3 regions of the Parafrigoribacterium mesophilum genome follow, and region 3 is predicted to be linked to each of the others. Evidence: predicted binding sites of a transcription regulator. Region 3 holds the regulator's gene; each other region holds the start of a gene.

Region 1 (6,301 bases), 720 kb from region 3:
CCACAGAAGGACTCACCAACCAGAAGCTCATCGACCTTGCCAAGCAGGCGAAGGTGACGGGGCAGAGTTCCATCGCCAAGTGCATCAACGATGCCAAGTTCAAGAATTGGGTGGCCGCATCTACCGCCCGCGCGCTGTCGGGGCCCATCCCGAACTCCGACATTGAGAAGGTGGCGGGCACTCCCACCGTGCTCGTCAACGGGCAGAACTACAAATACACGACGGATGCGTCCGGTGCGTTCAATCCGGAGGAGTTCTCGAACTTCTTGCTGAAGGTGGCCGGCGACAACTACACCCAGGAGCCGTCGCCGTCGCCGTCGCCGTCGGTGTCACCGACCCCGTAGTAGCCCGGCCCCACCCGGTGGCCGTACCGGTGGTTGAGCCTGGACTCCACCGAGCTTGTCGAAGTGTCGAAACCTCGAGACCCCGCTGAGCATGATGAGCCCCCTGTCGGATTCGAACCGACGACCCCCGCTTTACAAGAGCGGTGCTCTGGCCAACTGAGCTAAGGGGGCGGATGGAACACCCCATATTACTTGAGCGGCCGACATTGGCCGCGCGTCGTCCTGGGCTATAACACCGTCAGGAAGTCGGCCGGGTCAAGAGGACTTTTGTGCTGGAGTGCGCCTGGCGGGCGTCCGCCGACGTAGAGCCAACCGAGCAGGTGTTCCGTCTCGTCCAGGCCGTGCATGGCCCGGACCTGCGGTGAGTCGGTGAACGAGCCTGTGCGCCACATGACGCCCCACCCGGCGTCGTCCAAGGCGAGACTGAGCAGGTGCGCAACGCCAGCCGCGGCGGCGTCCTGCTCCCAGAAGGTCACCTTCTGGCTGATCCGGTGAACCGCCACGATCGCGATCAGAAGCGGTGCTCGCAGCGGTTTGACTGCCATTCTGCCGGCGTGGCGTTCGCGGTCCTCTGGTGCGCCCTGGTGGGCATCAGCCCAGGCCTGCGCCAACGCCCCACCGAGGCGGTCCCGAGCGTTGCCCCTCACCTCCAGCAGACGCCACGGTCTCAATGACCCGTGGTCGGCCACCCGCCCGGCCACCGCCAGCAGCGGAAGCAGTTGCTCATGGCTGGGCGCGTCGGCGGTCACCGCCGGGTAGGAACGACGGCGCGCCATCGCGTCCAGCAGCGTGCGCCGTGCGTTCGCTATTTGGCGTCCTCGTCGGCAGCGGACTCCTGAAAGTTCAGCGCTACCGAGTTCATGCAGTACCGGTTTCCCGTGGGAGTGCCGAATCCGTCGGGGAACACGTGGCCCAGATGGGATCCGCAGTTCGCGCACCGCACCTCGGTACGGCTCATACCCAGGCTCATGTCTTCGATGAGTTCGACGGCTTCCGGACGCACCGACTCGTAGAAGCTCGGCCATCCACACGACGAGTCGAACTTCGTGCCGCTCTTGAACAGCTCGGCACCGCAGGCCCCACAGGTGAAGATGCCCTCGCGCTTCTCGTCGAGCAGTTCCCCGGTCCAGGGACGTTCGGTCGCTGCCTCACGCAGTGTCGCGTACTTCTGGGGACCCAGTTCCTCGAGCCATTCCTGCTCGCTCTTAGTCACCTTGTAGTTCATGTCTTCTCCCTCGTGCACCCAGTGGCGCACCGATCGGTCGCATAGCCATTAAACCCGGGTTCGCTCCGAATTGTTCCGCGCCGGTCACGATACGACGCACAACTGAGACGGTGAGAGGATGACCGGATGGGGCGCACCTCGAACTGGTACAGCAATTTCTCCGGCGAGGCTCACGGCCGGTCGCTGGTGTACGAGGGGTGGGCGACCGGGGTCGCCGGGGATGAGCCGGTGTTGCGGCTGCTGCACGAGCTGCCGCTGGCCAGGCGGCAGCCGAACCTGATCTTCGCCGTGTCGCGCCTGCTCGGGGCGCCCGAGGGCGAGTACGGACCGTTCCGGGACTGGCTGGTCGCGCACTGGCCGGCGGTGCGCCAGGAGGCGCTGCGTCGCTCAACGCAGACCAACGAACCAGGACGCTGCGCCGCCGTGCTGCCGCTGCTGGCACGCCTCCCCGGCCCGCTCGCCCTGCTGGAAGTGGGAGCCAGCGCCGGACTGTGCCTCTACCCGGACCGGTACAGCTACCGCTACGACGCGGCGGCCCCCCTGGATCCGGCCGCCGGCCCGAGCACGGTGTTGTTGGAATGCGAGACGCGCGGAAGCGTCCCTATCCCGACGACTCTTCCCACCATCGTCTGGCGCGCCGGAATCGACCTCGCGCCCCTCGACGTGCGTAACCAGGATGACCGCAACTGGCTGGAGACCCTGATCTGGCCGGAACAGCACGCACGTCTTGCCCGCATCCGCCTCGCCATCGATATCGTGTCCGCCCATTCGCCCCGGATCGTGCCCGGTGACGCGGTGGATGCGCTGGCGACGGTGGCCGCACAAGCGCCCGCCGAGGCGAGGCTGGTCGTGGTCAGCTGCGGAACCCTGGTCTACCTCAGCCGAGTCGACCGGGCCCGATTCGTCACGGCGGTCCGCTGCACCGGCGCCCACTGGATATCGCTGGAAGGGCCTGCGGTGCTGGCCGAGGTGCAGGCGCGCTTGCCGGCGCCACCGGACGACGGAATGTTCGTCCTGGCCGAAAACGCGGAGCCCGTCGCCTATGCGGCGCCGCATGGACACAGCATCCACTGGCTCGCCGGCGCCTGAGTGTGCCGGCTGAACGGCCGCGCCAAACGAGCCTCCCAGCGCGCCGCGTTTAGGATGGCACCGGGCCGAAGAAATGTGCCGATCAGGATGATCTCCTGGCGAAGGGATGACCGTGGAGTTGGAGCCGGACGATGCCGCACCGTCCGAGCCCTCCACCGATTCCCTCTCCCAACAGCAACTGGACATCCTCGAGTTCGAGCGCCGCTGGTGGCGCCGCGCTGACGCCAAGGAACAGGCTATCCGAGGAGAATTCGACGTCTCTGCGGCCCGGTACTATCAAATGCTGAACGCGGTCATCGACTCCCCGATCGCAGCGGTGCACGACCCGATGCTGGTGAAGCGATTGCAGCGGCTGCGCGCCGCCCGGCTCACCGCTCGGTTGGACGGGACCAACCTCAGGAGGGAATCCGGGTCCGGCTCGGGCTGCTGATCAGCGCACCGCTCGAACGCAGGACCAAGCGAGAGAACTATGGTTATCTACCCCCACGACCGCTTTGACGACCTCCCCGACGACCTGTTGCGACGCGGAGCCCACCGCGCCCCGCCGCGGAAGGGACGCGGATGGATCGGGCTGCTGTGGGCGGTCGTGGCGACGATCGTGCTCATCGTCGGCGGGTTGACCGTGCTCTCGCTGATCACCAACCGCGGCAATCCGTTCAGCAGCCAGTACGTGAACACCCCCAGTGCCGCCTCGAGCGCCACTGCCTCGAGCACCCCTACCGCCGAACCCAAGCTGGATCCTGACATCCCGATCACCATCCTCAACGGCACGACCACGCCGCAGCTGGCCAATCAGGTGGGCGACAAGCTGGTCGCCGAGGGCTGGAACGGCGCAGAGGAAGGCACCGGCAGTCGGCTCAACGCATCCGCACAGAACGTGGAAAAGACGGTGGTCTACTACTCGGACCCGGTCAACGAAGGCGCCGCCCGGGCCATCGTCGCCTCGTTGAAAGTGGGCGAAGTGCGACTGTCGAACGACTTCCCCGCGTCGCCGATCACGGTTCTTCTCGGCTCCGATTACAAGCCGGGCGCGTAGCGATAGCGACATCCGCAGCCCTTTTGGTCCACCAGTGTCCCTGAGCGGGTCCCAGGCACGTTATTATCTGGGTCAACCGCTTCACCAGCGGCACGTTGTACAAGGGAGTGTCACATGGCGAATGGGACCGTGAAATGGTTCAACGCTGAAAAGGGCTACGGCTTTATCACCGTCGAGGGGGAGGGACAGGATGTCTTCGTCCACTACTCCGCGATCGATATGTCCGGCTACAAGGTTCTTGAGGAAGGGCAGCGCGTCGTTTTCGAGGTAGGAACCGGCAACAAGGGACCGCAGGCGGAGTCCGTGCGCCTGGCCTGAATCGGCCGGCGCCATCTTTTCCCCAGCCACGCCTGATCGCGTGCCGCCGGGGCCATCCGCCGGCACTAGTCTGTCCCCCATGGGGAATCGGCTGACTACACCGCGCCTACGCGCCCGCGGACTGATCGGTGCTGCGTGCGCCCTGGCGGTAGCGCTGGTGTTGTCGGGATGCACCGCGGGTGCCATCGCGCCCCCGCCCAGCCGGGCGCCGAGCCCGAGCCCAACGCCGAGTTCCACCTACGAGGCGCCCCCGCCGACCGAAGTGGCGCCGTTGCGCGGAACGACGGTGCCGGCCGGCTCGCTCGCGCACGCGTCGATCGCGGCCAAGATCGACAACCACCCGGATGCGCGGCCGCAGGTCGGTTTGGAGCGCACCGACATCGTGTTCGAGGAACTGGTCGAGGGCGGCCTGACTCGGTACGTGGCGCTGTGGCAGTCGGACATTCCCGACCTGCTCGGTCCGGTGCGGTCGATCCGGCCCATGGACCCGGACATCCTGTCCCCGTTCGCAGGCGTCGTGTGCTACTCCGGTGGCCAGCAGCGGTTCGTCGATCTCATGCGGCACACTCCGGTCTACAACGCGATCCACGGCCAACCCGATACCGCGTCGACGTTCTACCGCACCAAGGAGAAGAGGGCGCCCCACAACGTCTTGGTGAAGGCGAAAGAGGTGCTCGCCCAGCACGCATCTTTGCCCGCGCCACCGCAGCAGTTCGCCTACGCCGCAGATGTCGCATCGGCGACCGCAGCCAAGGACGGCAGTCCGACCGCCGCCGTCAACTACAGTTTCGCCGGCATCAGCAACGGCAGCTGGACTTATGACGCCGCCACCAAGCTGTTCCTGCGTGCGCAGAACGGGCACGCCGATCTGGACAACGCCGGGCATCAACTCACCGCCACCAATGTCGTCGTGCTGCGGGTCGGCGTCGACAACTCCCTCGGCGTCCCCAAGACCCTGCTGATCGGCAGCGGCGAGGCCTGGGTCAGCACCGGCGGTGGCACCGTGCACGCCACCTGGTCGAAGGCATCCGCCACCGCCCCGATCGCCATCGTGGACGACAACGGCGTCGCCGTGCGCCTGTCCGCCGGCAACACCTGGATCGAAATGATTCCCACCGCGGGCAGTGTGCAGTTCACCGCACCGTAGCGACCGATGCGCTCACTTGCACTCTCTTGGGTGGAGTGCCAGAATCATTTAGCACTCTCTCACTGAGAGTGCCAAAGGTGTTGTAAGTTTTACGACGTCCGGGAGGGACGAGAAACACACATGGCAAAGATCATTGCTTTCAACGAAGAGGCCAGACGCGGCCTCGAGCGCGGCCTTAATACTCTGGCCGACACTGTCAAGGTGACGCTTGGCCCGCGCGGCCGTAACGTCGTGCTGGAAAAGAAGTGGGGCGCGCCCACAATCACGAACGACGGTGTGTCGATCGCCAAGGAGATCGAACTCGACGACCCGTACGAGAAGATCGGCGCCGAGCTGGTCAAGGAAGTCGCCAAGAAGACGGATGACGTCGCCGGCGACGGAACGACCACCGCGACGGTGCTCGCCCAGGCGCTGGTGCGCGAGGGCCTGCGCAACGTCGCAGCCGGTGCGGACCCGATCAGCCTCAAGCGCGGCATCGAGAAGGCCGTCGCCGCCGTCACCGAGGCGCTGGTCGCCAAGGCGAAGCCCATCGAGACCAAGGAAGAGATCGCGGCCACCGCATCCATCTCCGCCGCTGACGAGGAAATCGGCGCGCTGATCGCCGAGGCCATCGACAAGGTGGGCAAGGAAGGCGTTGTCACGGTTGAGGAGTCGAACACGTTCGGCACCGAGCTGGAGCTCACCGAGGGCATGCGGTTCGACAAGGGGTTCATCAACCCCTACTTCGTCACCGACCCGGAGCGTCAGGAGGCGGTCTTCGAAGACGCCTACATCCTGATCGCGAACTCCAAGATCTCGAACATCAAGGACCTGCTGCCCATCGTCGACAAGGTGATCCAGAGCGGCAAGCAGCTGCTCATCATCGCCGAGGACATCGACGGCGAGGCTCTGGCCACCCTGGTGGTCAACAAGATCCGCGGCATCTTCAAGTCCGTCGCCGTCAAGGCACCGGGCTTCGGCGACCGTCGTAAGGCGCAGTTGCAGGACATCGCGATCCTCACCGGCGGCCAGGTCATCGCCGAGGAGGTCGGTCTCAAGCTGGAGAACGCCACCCTCGACCTGCTGGGTCGTGCGCGCAAGATCGTCGTCACGAAGGACGAGACCACGATCGTGGACGGCGGCGGCGACGCCGAGCAGATCGC
Region 2 (6,301 bases), 340 kb from region 3:
TACGACCCCTGGCCGACCGGACTGGCAGAGCGGTGGTCCGATGCCGGCGGGACGGTTCTCTCCGGGTTGGAAATGCTGATGTGGCAGGCGTTGCGGCAGGTACGTGTGTTCGTGTCAGGCGACCAGGACACAGAACTTGACAGCGAGCCCCGCGTCATCGACGCCATGCGGCACAGCGTCGGGTTGGCCAACGACTGACGCTCCGGCGTTATGGGAAGATCGATACATGCTTCGATGGTTGACCGCAGGAGAATCGCACGGACCGGAACTGGTGGCGATCCTCGAGGGTCTGCCAGCCGGTGTGCCGCTGTCGTTGGACCAAGTACGCGCCGATCTGGCCCGCCGCAAGCTGGGCTTCGGCCGCGGCGCGCGAATGAAGTTCGAAGCCGATGAGCTGGCCTTTTCCAGCGGGGTGCGCTTCGGCCTGAGCATGGGCAGCCCTATCGCGCTGCGGATCGGCAACACCGAATGGCCACGCTGGGTCGACGTGATGAGCGCGGAACCGGTCGACCTAGAGACTCTGCCCAAAGGGCGCGGCGCCGCACTGACCCGACCACGGCCGGGACACGCCGACCTCGTCGGCATGCAGAAGTACGGGTTTTCGGAGGCCCGCAACGTGCTCGAACGCGCCAGCGCCCGGGAAACCGCCGCTCGGGTGGCGCTCGGCGCCCTGGTGCGCGCCTTCCTCGCCGAGCTGGGCATCCGACTCGTCAGTCACACCTTGGCCATCGGCCCGGTGCGCGTTCCGGAGGGATCGCCGCTGCCGCACCCCGACGATGTCGAGCGGCTGGATGCCGATCCGCTGCGCTGCCTGGATCCGGCGACGTCTGCACTGATGGTCGCCGAAGTGGAAAGCGCGCAGCAGGACGGCGACACGCTGGGCGGAGTGGTCGAGGTCCTCGCCTATGGCCTGCCGCCCGGCCTGGGTTCCTACACCCACTGGGACCGGCGTCTGGATTCCCAACTCGCCGGCGCACTGATGAGCATCCAGGCGATCAAAGGCGTCGAGGTGGGCGACGGATTCCTCACCACGACCAGGCGCGGATCGCACGCCCACGATGAACTCGTGCAGACGGACAACGGGATCGCCCGGCTCACCGACCGTGCCGGAGGCACAGAAGGCGGCATGACCACGGGCACTGTCCTGCGGGTGCGAGCCGGCATGAAGCCGATCTCGACGGTGCCGCATTCGCTACGCACCGTGGATGTGGCGACCGGCGAGGCGGCGGGAGCACACCATCAGCGCTCGGATGTCTGCGCCGTGCCCGCAGCCGGAGTCGTGGCGGAGGCCATGGTCGCGCTCGTGCTCGCCGCCGCCGTCGTTGAGAAGTTCGGCGGTGACTCGCTGCCGGAGACCAAGCGCAACCTCGAAGGCTACCTGTCCAACATCCCGGAAAACCTCCTCACGACGGCAGAAAGCACCGGCACCGAGTGACGTCAGCACGTCCCCTGGTTGTCATCATCGGTCCGCCCGGGGCGGGGAAGACCCGGGTCGGGAAGCGCGTGGCCGGACTGCTGCACTGCCGCTTCGTCGACACCGACCGGCGGATCGTCGACGGGCACGGCTCCATTCCCGAGCTGTTCAGCAGGTTCGGGGAGGAGCACTTCCGTGCCATCGAACGGGTCGAAGTGGCGAAGTCGCTCGGTGAAGACGCCGTGGTCGCGCTGGGCGGCGGCGCCATTCTCAACGCGGATACCAGACGGGATCTGACGGACCTTCCGGTCGCCCTGCTCACCGTGAGCCGCGAGGCGGTGCAGTCCCGGATTTCGGGAACCGGACGTCCGTTGCTGGCCGACGGCCTCGAATCCTGGGATCGCCTGGTGGCAGACCGGAACGGCCTGTACCGAAGCCTCGCGACGCGCACCTGGGACACCTCCGGCCATCGGGTCGAAGACCTCGCTCGCGAGGTCGCCCAGTGGACTCAAGAGCAGCGGAGTCAAGACCAGCGGCGCCAACAGCAGCGGAGCCAAGAAGAAAGAACGAGCGAATGAGGATGACAGCATGACCACGACGACCATCACGGTGAACGGACCAGAGCCGTACGACGTGCTCATCGGCAACGACATCACCGACAGCATCACCAAATTGATCGGGCGCGACGCCAAGAAGGTCCTCATCGTGCACCAGCCGACCCTGGCCGCGCTGTCCGCGCAGCTGCGCGAGGGGCCACTCGCGAACTACGAAGTGCTCATGGCGGAGGTGCCGGACGGTGAACCGGCCAAACGCATCGAAGTCGCCGCCTGGTGCTGGCAGATCATGGGGACCGCAGACTTCAGCCGCACCGACGTCGTCATCGGGTTCGGAGGGGGAGCGGTCACCGACCTCGCCGGGTTCGTCGCCGCAACCTGGCTACGCGGGGTGCGGGTCATCCAGATCCCGACCACTCTGCTCGGCATGGTCGACGCCGCCATCGGCGGAAAGACGGCAGTCAACACCAGCGAGGGCAAGAACCTGGTCGGAGCGTTTTACGCGCCGTCCGCGGTGGTCGCCGACCTGGATGTGCTGGCCGGTCTCGGACAGAATGAGATCCTCGCCGGCTTCGGTGAGGTGGTCAAGTACGGGTTCATCGCCGAGCCGGAGATTCTCGAGGCGATCGAGTCCGACGTCGACACGGCCACGGATGCCACCAGCGACGTGTTCCGGCACCTGGTCGAGCTCTCGGTGGGCATCAAGGCACGCGTCGTCGGACGCGACTTCAAGGAATCCGGGCCGCGCGAAGTGCTCAACTATGGCCATACCCTGGGCCACGCCGTGGAATTCGCGGAACGGTACAAGTGGCGGCACGGGGCCGCCATCAGCGTCGGAATGATGTACGCTGCTGAACTCGCGCGGCTCGGCGGCCGGCTCAGCGACGAGGTCGTGGAGCGGCACCGCAGCATCCTGTCGTCGCTCCAATTGCCGATCGCGTACCCCATAGACCGGTGGAACAGCCTGCTCGAGGCCATGCAGCGCGATAAGAAGACGCGTGGTGGGATGCTTCGCTTCATTGTGCTCGACGACGTGGCCAGGCCGACGGTGCTCGCCGCGCCCGACCTCAGTCTGCTTTTCGCGGCCTACCAGGAGATCGGCTTCGAACGCGGCGGAGTTCAGAAGGCAGGGAAGAGCGTCAAGTCGCGGTAGCGGCATCCTGACGCGAATCGAGGCCAGGAGGAACCCCTCCTGGCCTCGATTCGCCTGCCGCGACGGTCGCTACTGGGCAGCCCCGGCGTTCACCGACTTCGGCTCGCGCGCTCCCGTGGCGACCTCGATCTTGCGCGGCTTCGCCTTCTCGCTGACCGGGATCGTCACGCTCAGCACACCGTTGTCGTAGTTGGCGCTGATTCGGTCGCGGTCGATTCCCTCGCCGAGATTGAGCTGCCGCAGGAACGACCCGGACTGCCGCTCGCGAGCCAGCCACTTGCGGTCGCCTTCGGCGGACAAGGTGCGCTCGGCACGGATCGTCAGGAGCTGGCCGTCGACATCCACGTCCACCGACCCGGGATCGATGCCCGGCAGGTCGGCGTTCAGCACATAGGTGTCGCCGCTACGGAAGAGGTCCATCGGCATCAGCCGCGGCCCTTGACGGGTGTCGAAGAGGGCGCCGGCCGCACGGTCCAATTCGCGGAACGGATCAAAACTCGTTGCCATCGTGATCAACTCCTTTTCTGCCGCCGAAGCGGCGCTTGCTGCTGCTTCCTAAACCTGAGTCGGTGTGACTCAACTATCAAAATATTAGCAGTCTCTGCTGGAGAGTGCTAAGTCGCGAGGCAAGGATTCGTCAGCCGAGAGCGAACGCGCCCGATAGGCTTGGGACATGGTGGCAGTGCTGGTGTTGAACGGGCCGAACCTCGGTCGGCTCGGCTCGCGCGAGCCGGATGTGTACGGCTCGGGAACGTTGGAAGACCTGCGCGGACTGTTGCAGCAGTCCGCTCCGGAGGGCACTGCGATCGACTTGCGTCAGACCAACGACGAGGCCGAACTGATCGGCTGGCTGTATGAGGCGGTCGATCACCGAACTCCGGTCATTCTCAACCCGGCGGCGTTCACGCACTATTCCTATGCGCTACGGGATGCTGCCGCGCTCGTCACCAAGGCCGGTGTCACGCTCATCGAGGTGCACATTTCGAACCCGCACGCACGCGAGGAGTTCCGCCACACGAGTGTGATTTCCGGAGTTGCGACCGGTGTCATCGCCGGATTTGGGTTCGGTTCCTACGTGCTCGCGCTGGACCACATTCTGCGCAGCGCGGCCTGAACCACGTAAACTTCTCTTTCGGTGCTGTTTCTGCGCCACTTTCCCAACCGAACGGATCTCATCTCGCATGGCTTCAACCGCTGACATCAGGAACGGCGTCGTCCTCAACATGGACGGCCAGCTTTGGACCGTGATCGAGTTCCAGCACGTGAAGCCGGGCAAGGGTGGCGCCTTCGTGCGCACCAAGGTCAAGAACGTGGTCACCGGCAAGACGGTCGACCGCACCTTCAACGCCGGTGCGAAAATCGAGACCGAGGTCGTCGACCGCCGCGAATTCCAGTACCTGTACAAGGATGGCGAGGCCTTCGTATTCATGGATGTCGCTGACTACGACCAGATCACCATCCCCGGCACCATCGTCGGCGACGCGGCCAACTTCATGCTGGAGAGCACGAACGTGACCGTCGCTCTGCACAACGGCGACCCGCTCTACGTCGAGCTGCCCGCATCCGTCGTGCTGGAGATCACCTACACCGAGCCCGGCCTGCAGGGGGACCGCTCCACCGGCGGCACCAAGCCGGCGACCGTCGAGACCGGCTACCAGATCCAGGTGCCGCTGTTTCTCGAACAGGGCACGAAGGTCAAGGTCGACACCCGCACGGGGGATTACCTCAGCCGCGTGAACGACTGAGCCGGGCCACTCAAACCTATGAGTGCCAGGACCAAGGCGCGAAAGCGCGCTCTCGATCTGCTGTACGGCGCTGATCTGCGTGAGATTTCGCTCAACAGCGCCCTCGCCATGGAGGCCGCGCGTGCGGTCAACGAACCGAGCCGTGCCGCATCGTGGGACTACGCACGGCAAATAGTGAACGGCATCGCTGAGCACGGCGACGAGATCGACGAGCTGATTGCCACCTACGCGCAGGGCTGGAGCATCGACCGGATGCCGGTGCTGGACCGCGCCATCATCCGGATCGGCATCTGGGAGATTCTGTTCAACGACGACATTCCCACCGGAGTGGCGATCTCGGAGGCTGTGGAGGCCGCGAAGTCGCTCAGCACCGAGGACTCCGGCGGGTTCGTGAACGGTCTGCTCGGCCGAATCGCCCAGACCAAGCCTAGCACTCCCTAGCCTCACCCCTCGGCCGCCCCGCCGGTGATCGAGCCTGTCGAGATCCGAGAAGGTGACCGGGGGTCTCGACGCGCTCGACCACCGGGGAGGGGGCGACCACCGGAAGCGGCTCCACCGGATGACGGGGAACCAGCGGACAGCACGAACCGGCCGGGCGATATAGTGGAGACATTGGACATCCTTGAATTCCGCCCAGAGAGACGGGGAAGGAGGTCAGGATGACTGCACGCGTAATTCTGCAGCACTCTGATATCACGCGCGCATTGACTCGGATCTCACACGAGATCCTCGAGTCGAATCGCGGCGCATCCGGTCTCGTCCTTCTCGGCATCCCGACACGAGGCGTGTTTCTCGCCGACCGTATCGGCAGCACCCTCGCCGGCATTGAGCCGGGTGCCTCCGTGGGGTCCCTCGACGTCACGATGTACCGCGACGATCTGGCGCGGAACCCCACCCGCGCCACGGCCCCGACCCGGCTGCCCGAGGGCGGCATCGACGGCAAAACAGTGGTGCTCGTCGATGACGTGCTCTACTCGGGTCGCACGATCCGCGCCGCCCTGGATGCCCTCGCTGACCTCGGTCGGCCCCGCGCGGTGCGTCTGGCCGTGCTCATCGACCGCGGTCACCGGCAGCTTCCGATCCGTGCCGATTTCGTCGGCAAGAACCTGCCGACCTCTGTGGCGGAACGTGTCAACGTTCGCGTGAGCGAGATCGACGACAACGACGAGGTGACGATCGAGCCATGAGACACCTGCTCTCCACACGAACACTGACCCGTGAGAACGCGGTGCACATTCTCGATGTCGCGGAAGACATGGCGGATGTCGCCCAGCGCGAGGTCAAGAAGCTCCCCACCCTGCGCGGCAAGAGCGTTGTCAACCTGTTCTACGAAGACTCAACGCGAACTCGAATCTCGTTCGAAGTCGCCGCCAAGCGCCTCAGCGCCGACGTGATCAACTTCAGCGCCAAGGGTTCCAGTGTGTCCAAGGGCGAG
Region 3 (6,301 bases):
CTCTGCCGATCGCCGACCCGGCCCCGGATGACGGCCTGCTGCCGGACTCGGTGGCTGTCGGGGCCGAGCACCGCCACTTCGGCGTGTATGTACACGTCCCGTTTTGCAAGGCACGCTGCGGATACTGCGACTTCAACACCTACACCGCCCCGGAACTTCGAGGGGTGAAGCGCAGCGACTACGCCGCCCAGGCCATCCTCGAGCTCGGCCAGGCCCGCACCGTGCTGGAACGCACGCCGATCCCGCCGCGGCCGGTGTCCACGGTCTTCTTCGGCGGCGGCACACCGACGCTGCTGCCGGTGGAGAACCTCGCCGACATGTTCCACACCATCGTGGACACCTGGGGATTGGTGCCCGGCGCCGAGGTGACCACCGAGGCCAACCCGGACTCCGTTGACGCTAGGTACCTGCTCGCGTTGAAGGCCGCCGGATTCACACGGGTGTCGTTCGGGATGCAGTCGGCTGTGCCGCACGTGCTCGCCACGCTGGAACGCACCCACGACCCGGATCGGATTCCGCTCGTCGTGCGGTGGGCCCGCGATGCCGGGCTTCAGGTGAGCCTGGACCTGATCTACGGCACCCCTTCCGAGAGCATCGACGACTGGCGGCGCTCACTTCACGCCGCCATCGCCCAGCAGCCCGACCATCTCTCCGCGTACTGCCTGATCGTTGAGACCGGCACGAAGCTGGCCAGGCAGATCCGGCGCGGCGAGGTGGCGCAGCCCAACGAAGATCTGCAGGCGGACATGTACGAACTCGCGGATGCGGTGCTGTCGGACGCCGGATTCCAGTGGTACGAGGTGAGCAACTGGGCCACCGGCGACGAACACCGGTCGCGGCACAACCTGGCCTACTGGCAGGGTCACGACTGGTGGGGCGTCGGGCCGGGCGCGCACAGTCACGTCGGCGGGGTGCGCTGGTGGAACGTGAGGCATCCGGCCGCCTACGCCGAGCGGGTGCTCGCCGGTTTGTCGCCGGCGGCCGGCCGGGAGACTCTGGATGCGCAGACCCGCCGGGTGGAGCGGGTGCTGCTGCTCAGTCGCATCCGCGACGGCGTCCCGACCAGCGAACTGACCGCATCCGGCCGCACCGCCGTCGCCGGACTCATCGCCGAAGGGCTCGTGGACCCGTCAGCCGCGTTCCAGGGCAGGGTCGTGCTGACCCTCACCGGACGACTGCTGGCCGATGTCGTGGTGCGCAGGCTGCTGGACTGATCGGTGCCTGCCCATCGGTGCCTGCCCATCGGTGCCTGCGCCTACTTGACGAATTTGATGGCGAGCGGGTACTCGTAGTACTCGCCCCGATTGGCGGCCACCGCGGCGATGATGCTGAACACCAGGTTCACGATGGCGGCCGCGGCAAGGATCAGGAAACCGATCAGGATGACGGTCGTGATGCCACCGATAATGCTGGCGATGGCGATCGTGATCTGAAAATTCAGCGCCGTGGTCGTGTGTTGCCGCACGAACGGCCCGCGGTCTTTGAGCAGTAGATAGCCGATGAGCGCGGGCAGGAAGTAGAAGAAGATCCCACCGATGTGGACGAGTGTCGACCACAGCTTCTCGTCGGCTGGGTTCAGCGGCTGAGCGGCCTGATACGGGCCTGGGGGTGGAGTGGACTGCGACATCTGCCCATTAAAGCAAGCGGGCCGGTTCGGCGCACTACTTGATCCAGCGGATGTTCGCCGGATAGCGGTAGCTGCCGCCATTGCTCACTCTCACACCGCCCATGATGGCGAAGATCACGTTGACGATGATCAGCGCCCAGAGGGCGAACAACAGCAGAAGATTGATGATCCAGCCGACGAACGGGATGAACGTGAAGATCGCCTCGAGGATCCAGATGGCGACCAGTGCGCCCGCCACGTTGATCGTCCAGTTCAGCGCTTCCGTGGACTCCTGGCGCACCAGCCGTCCGCGGTCTTTGAACACGACATAGATGATGAGGGCGGGGATCAACACGATGATGTTGCCGAAGTGCGCGAACGTCGCCCACTGCTTGTCTTCCTCCGCAGTCAGCGGCGCCGCCGCCTGCGGCGGGTTGGTGTCGGTCATGGCCATGCCTTTCGGGTACGCCGACCTCGGCCGATGGCAGCCGGGGCAGGTCAGGCGCGAAGCCACACGAACCGGCACGCGCATGAACTCACCCCAGAGAGTACTGTTCGCCCGGATGCCACACAATGCCCCCGACCGGACCCTCTCGCGGTAGAATTGGCAGTCGGATAATGCGAGTGCTAAGTGGAGGGGAGCGCGCGATGGTTTCGGAGCGGGGTCTCGATGTCCTCCGCGTCATCGTGAAGGACTACGTGGCGTCTCGCGAGCCGGTCGGGTCGAAGTCGATTGTTGACCGCCATGCCTTCGGCGTGTCGGCGGCCACCATCCGCAACGATATGGCGCTCTTGGAGGAGGAAGACCTCATCGTGGCGCCGCACACCTCGTCGGGCCGCATCCCCACCGACAAGGGCTACCGTGTCTTCGTCGATCATCTCGCGGACTTGCGACCGTTGAGCCAGGCCCAGCGGCACGCGATCGAAACCTTCCTCGGCGCCTCAGCCGACATGGACGAAGTGCTGGTGCGCACGGTGCGACTGCTGTCCCAGCTCACCCACCAGGTCGCGCTGGTGCAGTACCCGTCCGTCGCGCACGCGCGGGTGCGGCACATCGAACTGGTGCCTCTGGGGTCGACGCGGCTCATGACGGTGTTGATCACGGATACCGGGCGGGTCGAGCAGCGACTGATCGACGTTCGGGAAGAATTCGACGAGCTGCTGGTGGCGGAACTGCGTGCGAAGTTGAACGCCGCGATCGCCGGGACCGGGCTGGCGGATGCCGGTGCGGCGCTGAAGGAGATCCCCGCCACGTTCTCGGCGCGGCACGTGGCCATGGTCACCCAGGTGGTCACCAGCTTGATGGAGCAGGTCGCCGCCGGCCGGCATGACAAGCTCGTGATGGCCGGCACCGCGAACCTGGTCCGCACCGAAGAGGACTTCGCCGGAAGCATCTTTCCGGTCTTGGAAGCCATCGAAGAACAGGTCACCCTGCTCAAACTGTTCGGCGAGATGGAGCCCGACCGCACCGGCGTTTCGGTGAGCATCGGACGGGAGAACGCGCAGTTCGGACTGGGAGAGGCATCCGTGCTCACCACCGGCTACACGGCCTCGCGGGGCGAATTGGCTCGGCTCGGGGTACTCGGACCGACGAGAATGGATTACTCGAACAACATGGCCGCGGTGCGTGCGGTGGCGCGCTACCTGTCCCGCCTGCTGGGCGACGATTGACACGCTGACCACCACGCCTGGGCGGCAGGCCGCGCCCTGCGCCGGCCGAACCCATCACGTGGGGCGAATGAGGAACTGGATTGACTGACCACTACGAAGTACTGGGCGTCCCGCGGGATGCCACGCTGGACCAAATCAAGAAGGCGTACCGCAAACTGGCGCGACAGTTGCACCCCGACGTCAACCCCGGCGCGGATGCCTCCGAGCGGTTCAAAGACGTCACGCACGCCTACGACGTGCTGTCCGACCCCGAGCAGCGACAGCAATACGACCTGGGCCCGCAAGCCGGGTTCGGCGGTAACGGGTTCGGCGGCTTCGGCGACATCTTCGAGACGTTCTTCGGCGGCGGCACCACCAGGGGTCCCCGGTCCAGGAAAGAACGCGGCCAGGACGCGCTGCTGCGGGTGGAGGTCGACCTCGACGAGGTCATCTTCGGCGCCCACCGCGACGTGGAGGTCGACACCGCCGTGCTCTGCGAGACCTGCGGCGGTTCGTGCTGCGCGCCCGGCACCCGCCCGGTGACCTGCGACATCTGCCACGGGACCGGCCAGATCCAACGCGCCGTGCGCTCACTGCTGGGCAACGTGATGACCTCCAGCCCGTGCGCCACCTGCCGCGGCTACGGCACCGTCATCCCGAACCCGTGCGCGACCTGCCAGGGCCAGGGTCGAGTGCGCGCCCGGCGCAGCATTCCGGTCGACATTCCCGCCGGCGTCGACACCGGTGTGCGCCTGCAACTGCCTTCCCAGGGTGAGGTCGGCCCGGCCGGCGGACCGAACGGCGACCTGTACCTCGAAATCAAGGTGCGCCACCACGAGGTGTTCAGCCGCAACGGCGACGACCTCCTGGCGACCCTCGAGGTGCAGATGTCCGATGCCATCCTGGGCACCACGGCAACGCTGAAGACCCTGGACGGCGAGGTGCGGGTCGACATCCGGCCCGGCATCCAAAGCTCCGACGTGCTCACGATCAAGGAACGCGGCATCACCCGGCTGCGCGGCAGCGGCCGCGGCGACCTCAAGATCGGCATCCAAGTGGCCACCCCGACCAAACTCGACCACAAGCAGCAGGACCTGATCAAACAGTTCGCCCGCAGCCACAAGGTGACGCCGCCGACCTTGACCCGGTTCCAGCAGGGCATGTTCCAGAAACTGCGCGATCGGTTCCTGAACCTGTAACCGGATGGCGCACTTCTACCTGAACGAGCAGCTGACGGATGCCGCAGTCGGCTCGACGGTGTCGATCCTCGGCGCGGAAGCCCGGCACGCCGTGGTCGTCAGCCGGATTCGGGTCGGCGAGACCCTCTCGATCGGCAACGGCAGCGGACTGGTGGTCACCGGCCCGGTGCTGGAGGCGGCGGCGGACCGGCTGGCGATCCGGGCCCAGGAGGTGCGCCGGGTCCCCGCGCCAGCACCGACGCTCACCCTGGTGCAGGCGCTGGCCAAGGGCGGCCGGGACGAGTTGGCGATTCAGGCGGCCACCGAACTCGGCGTCGACACGGTGATCCCCTGGGCGGCACAACGCTCGATCGTGCGCTGGCAGGGTGCCAAGGCGGACAAGGGCCGCGAGCGCTGGGCCAGCATCGTTCGAGAGGCCACCAAGCAATCACTGCGACCGTGGATCCCGGCGGTGGCCGATCAACTGACCACAACCGAACTCGCGCGACAGGCCGAGGCGACCCGGATGCTCGTGCTCGCCCCGGGCGCGCAATTGAACCTGACCGCCGTCGCAGCAGAGCAGGACGCCAGGGACCTGGTGCTGGTGGTCGGCCCGGAGGGCGGGATCGCGCCGGAGGAACTGGACACCCTGACGCGGGCCGGCGCCCGCGCGGTGCGCCTCGGGGACGCGGTGCTGCGCACCTCCACCGCGGGCCCCGCCGCGATCGCGGCACTGAACGGTGTGCTGGGGCGATGGTGAGCGGACCGGCTCGCCCGGCCGGGCGTGATCACGGCGCGGCGGTTACGATGGAGCACATGGCAGACAGCGACGAGCGTTCGATCTTCACGAAGATCATCGACCGGGACATCCCCGCCGACATCGTGTTCGAAAACGACCGCATCATCGCCTTCAACGACATCGCCCCGCAGGCCCCCGTGCACATCCTGGTCTTGCCCAAGGCCGGCGACTACCGGAACGTCACCGAATTGGCCGCGGCCAACCCCAACCTGCTGGCCGAACTGGTCGCGACGGCCGATCAGCTGGCGAAGCAGTTCAGCAACGGCGAGTTCCGGCTGGTGTTCAACACCGGCTCCTCGGCGGGACAGACGGTGTTCCACGTGCACGCGCACGTTCTCGGCGGAGAGTTGCCGGAAGGCACCCTTGCCCAGTAGCGACATTTTCCTTGCGGGAGAGCCCGGCAGCGCCAGGGTGCAGTTGCGGGTCGACGACGTCGCCATGGTCCGCCTTCTCGGCCCCGAGGACCGGTTACTGCGCACCGTCGAGAAGCAGTTCCCGCTCGTGGACGTGCTCGCGCGCGGCAACGAGATCACGCTGACCGGCCCGCAGGAGCAGGTGCAGGCCGCCCACCGTCTGGTGCAAGAACTCATCACGATGGTGAAGACCGGTCACGACCTCGCCCCGTCAGAGGTGCGCGAATCGGCCCGGTTCCTGGCCGGTGAACCGTCCACAAGCCCTGCCGAGTTGCTCAGCCAGGCGATCCTCACCCGCGGAGGCAAGAGCATCCGTCCCCGCACCGCGGGTCAGAAGGAGTACGTCGACGCGATCGACGACAACACCATCGTGTTCGGCATCGGCCCGGCCGGCACCGGCAAGACCTATCTGGCCATGGCGAAGGCCGTTCAGGCGCTGCAACGCAAAGAGGTCGACCGCATCATCCTCACCCGGCCGGCCGTGGAGGCGGGTGAGCGCCTCGGCTACCTCCCGGGCACCCTGACCGACAAGATCGACCCCTACCTGCGGCCGCTTTTCGACGCGCTGGGCGAGATGATGGACCCGGATGTCGTCGTGAAACTGCTCGGCCTTGGCACCATCGAGGTCGCGCCGCTGGCCTACATGCGGGGCAGA

The links. Region 3 encodes HrcA, which represses chaperone genes, less so after heat shock. Its sites were predicted from a motif close to TTNGCACTCGNNNNNNNCGAGTGCNAA; they were not measured.
Region 1: a site for HrcA is predicted at 5,208-5,234, ahead of groL (chaperonin GroEL). Genes of this name have one in related genera too.
Region 2: a site for HrcA is predicted at 3,713-3,739, ahead of ABFX56_RS00650 (Hsp20/alpha crystallin family protein). Genes of this name have one in related genera too.

What each region holds. Positions count from the first base shown of each region.
Region 1 covers NZ_JBDJAF010000001.1:1,190,224-1,196,524, reverse strand. Annotated here, with positions in the region: gene ABFX56_RS05695 (DsbA family protein) at 1-344, shown strand, start outside; tRNA gene ABFX56_RS05690 (tRNA-Thr) at 442-515, opposite strand; gene ABFX56_RS05685 (nitroreductase family protein) at 572-1,120, opposite strand; gene msrB (peptide-methionine (R)-S-oxide reductase MsrB) at 1,150-1,569, opposite strand; gene ABFX56_RS05675 (DUF2332 domain-containing protein) at 1,696-2,658, shown strand; gene ABFX56_RS05670 (DUF3263 domain-containing protein) at 2,765-3,088, shown strand; gene ABFX56_RS05665 (LytR C-terminal domain-containing protein) at 3,128-3,694, shown strand; gene ABFX56_RS05660 (cold-shock protein) at 3,809-4,012, shown strand; gene ABFX56_RS05655 (DUF3048 domain-containing protein) at 4,092-5,159, shown strand; gene groL (chaperonin GroEL) at 5,280-6,301, shown strand, end outside.
Region 2 covers NZ_JBDJAF010000001.1:130,926-137,226, reverse strand. Annotated here, with positions in the region: gene ABFX56_RS00670 (shikimate dehydrogenase) at 1-198, shown strand, start outside; gene aroC (chorismate synthase) at 227-1,435, shown strand; gene ABFX56_RS00660 (shikimate kinase) at 1,432-1,992, shown strand; gene aroB (3-dehydroquinate synthase) at 2,003-3,121, shown strand; gene ABFX56_RS00650 (Hsp20/alpha crystallin family protein) at 3,191-3,628, opposite strand; gene ABFX56_RS00645 (type II 3-dehydroquinate dehydratase) at 3,795-4,235, shown strand; gene efp (elongation factor P) at 4,303-4,866, shown strand; gene nusB (transcription antitermination factor NusB) at 4,885-5,307, shown strand; gene pyrR (bifunctional pyr operon transcriptional regulator/uracil phosphoribosyltransferase PyrR) at 5,526-6,053, shown strand; gene ABFX56_RS00625 (aspartate carbamoyltransferase catalytic subunit) at 6,050-6,301, shown strand, end outside.
Region 3 covers NZ_JBDJAF010000001.1:473,320-479,620, reverse strand. Annotated here, with positions in the region: gene hemW (radical SAM family heme chaperone HemW) at 1-1,214, shown strand, start outside; gene ABFX56_RS02395 (DUF4870 domain-containing protein) at 1,256-1,627, opposite strand; gene ABFX56_RS02390 (DUF4870 domain-containing protein) at 1,662-2,054, opposite strand; gene hrcA (heat-inducible transcriptional repressor HrcA) at 2,255-3,277, shown strand; gene dnaJ (molecular chaperone DnaJ) at 3,358-4,455, shown strand; gene ABFX56_RS02375 (16S rRNA (uracil(1498)-N(3))-methyltransferase) at 4,460-5,194, shown strand; gene ABFX56_RS02370 (histidine triad nucleotide-binding protein) at 5,251-5,607, shown strand; gene ABFX56_RS02365 (PhoH family protein) at 5,597-6,301, shown strand, end outside.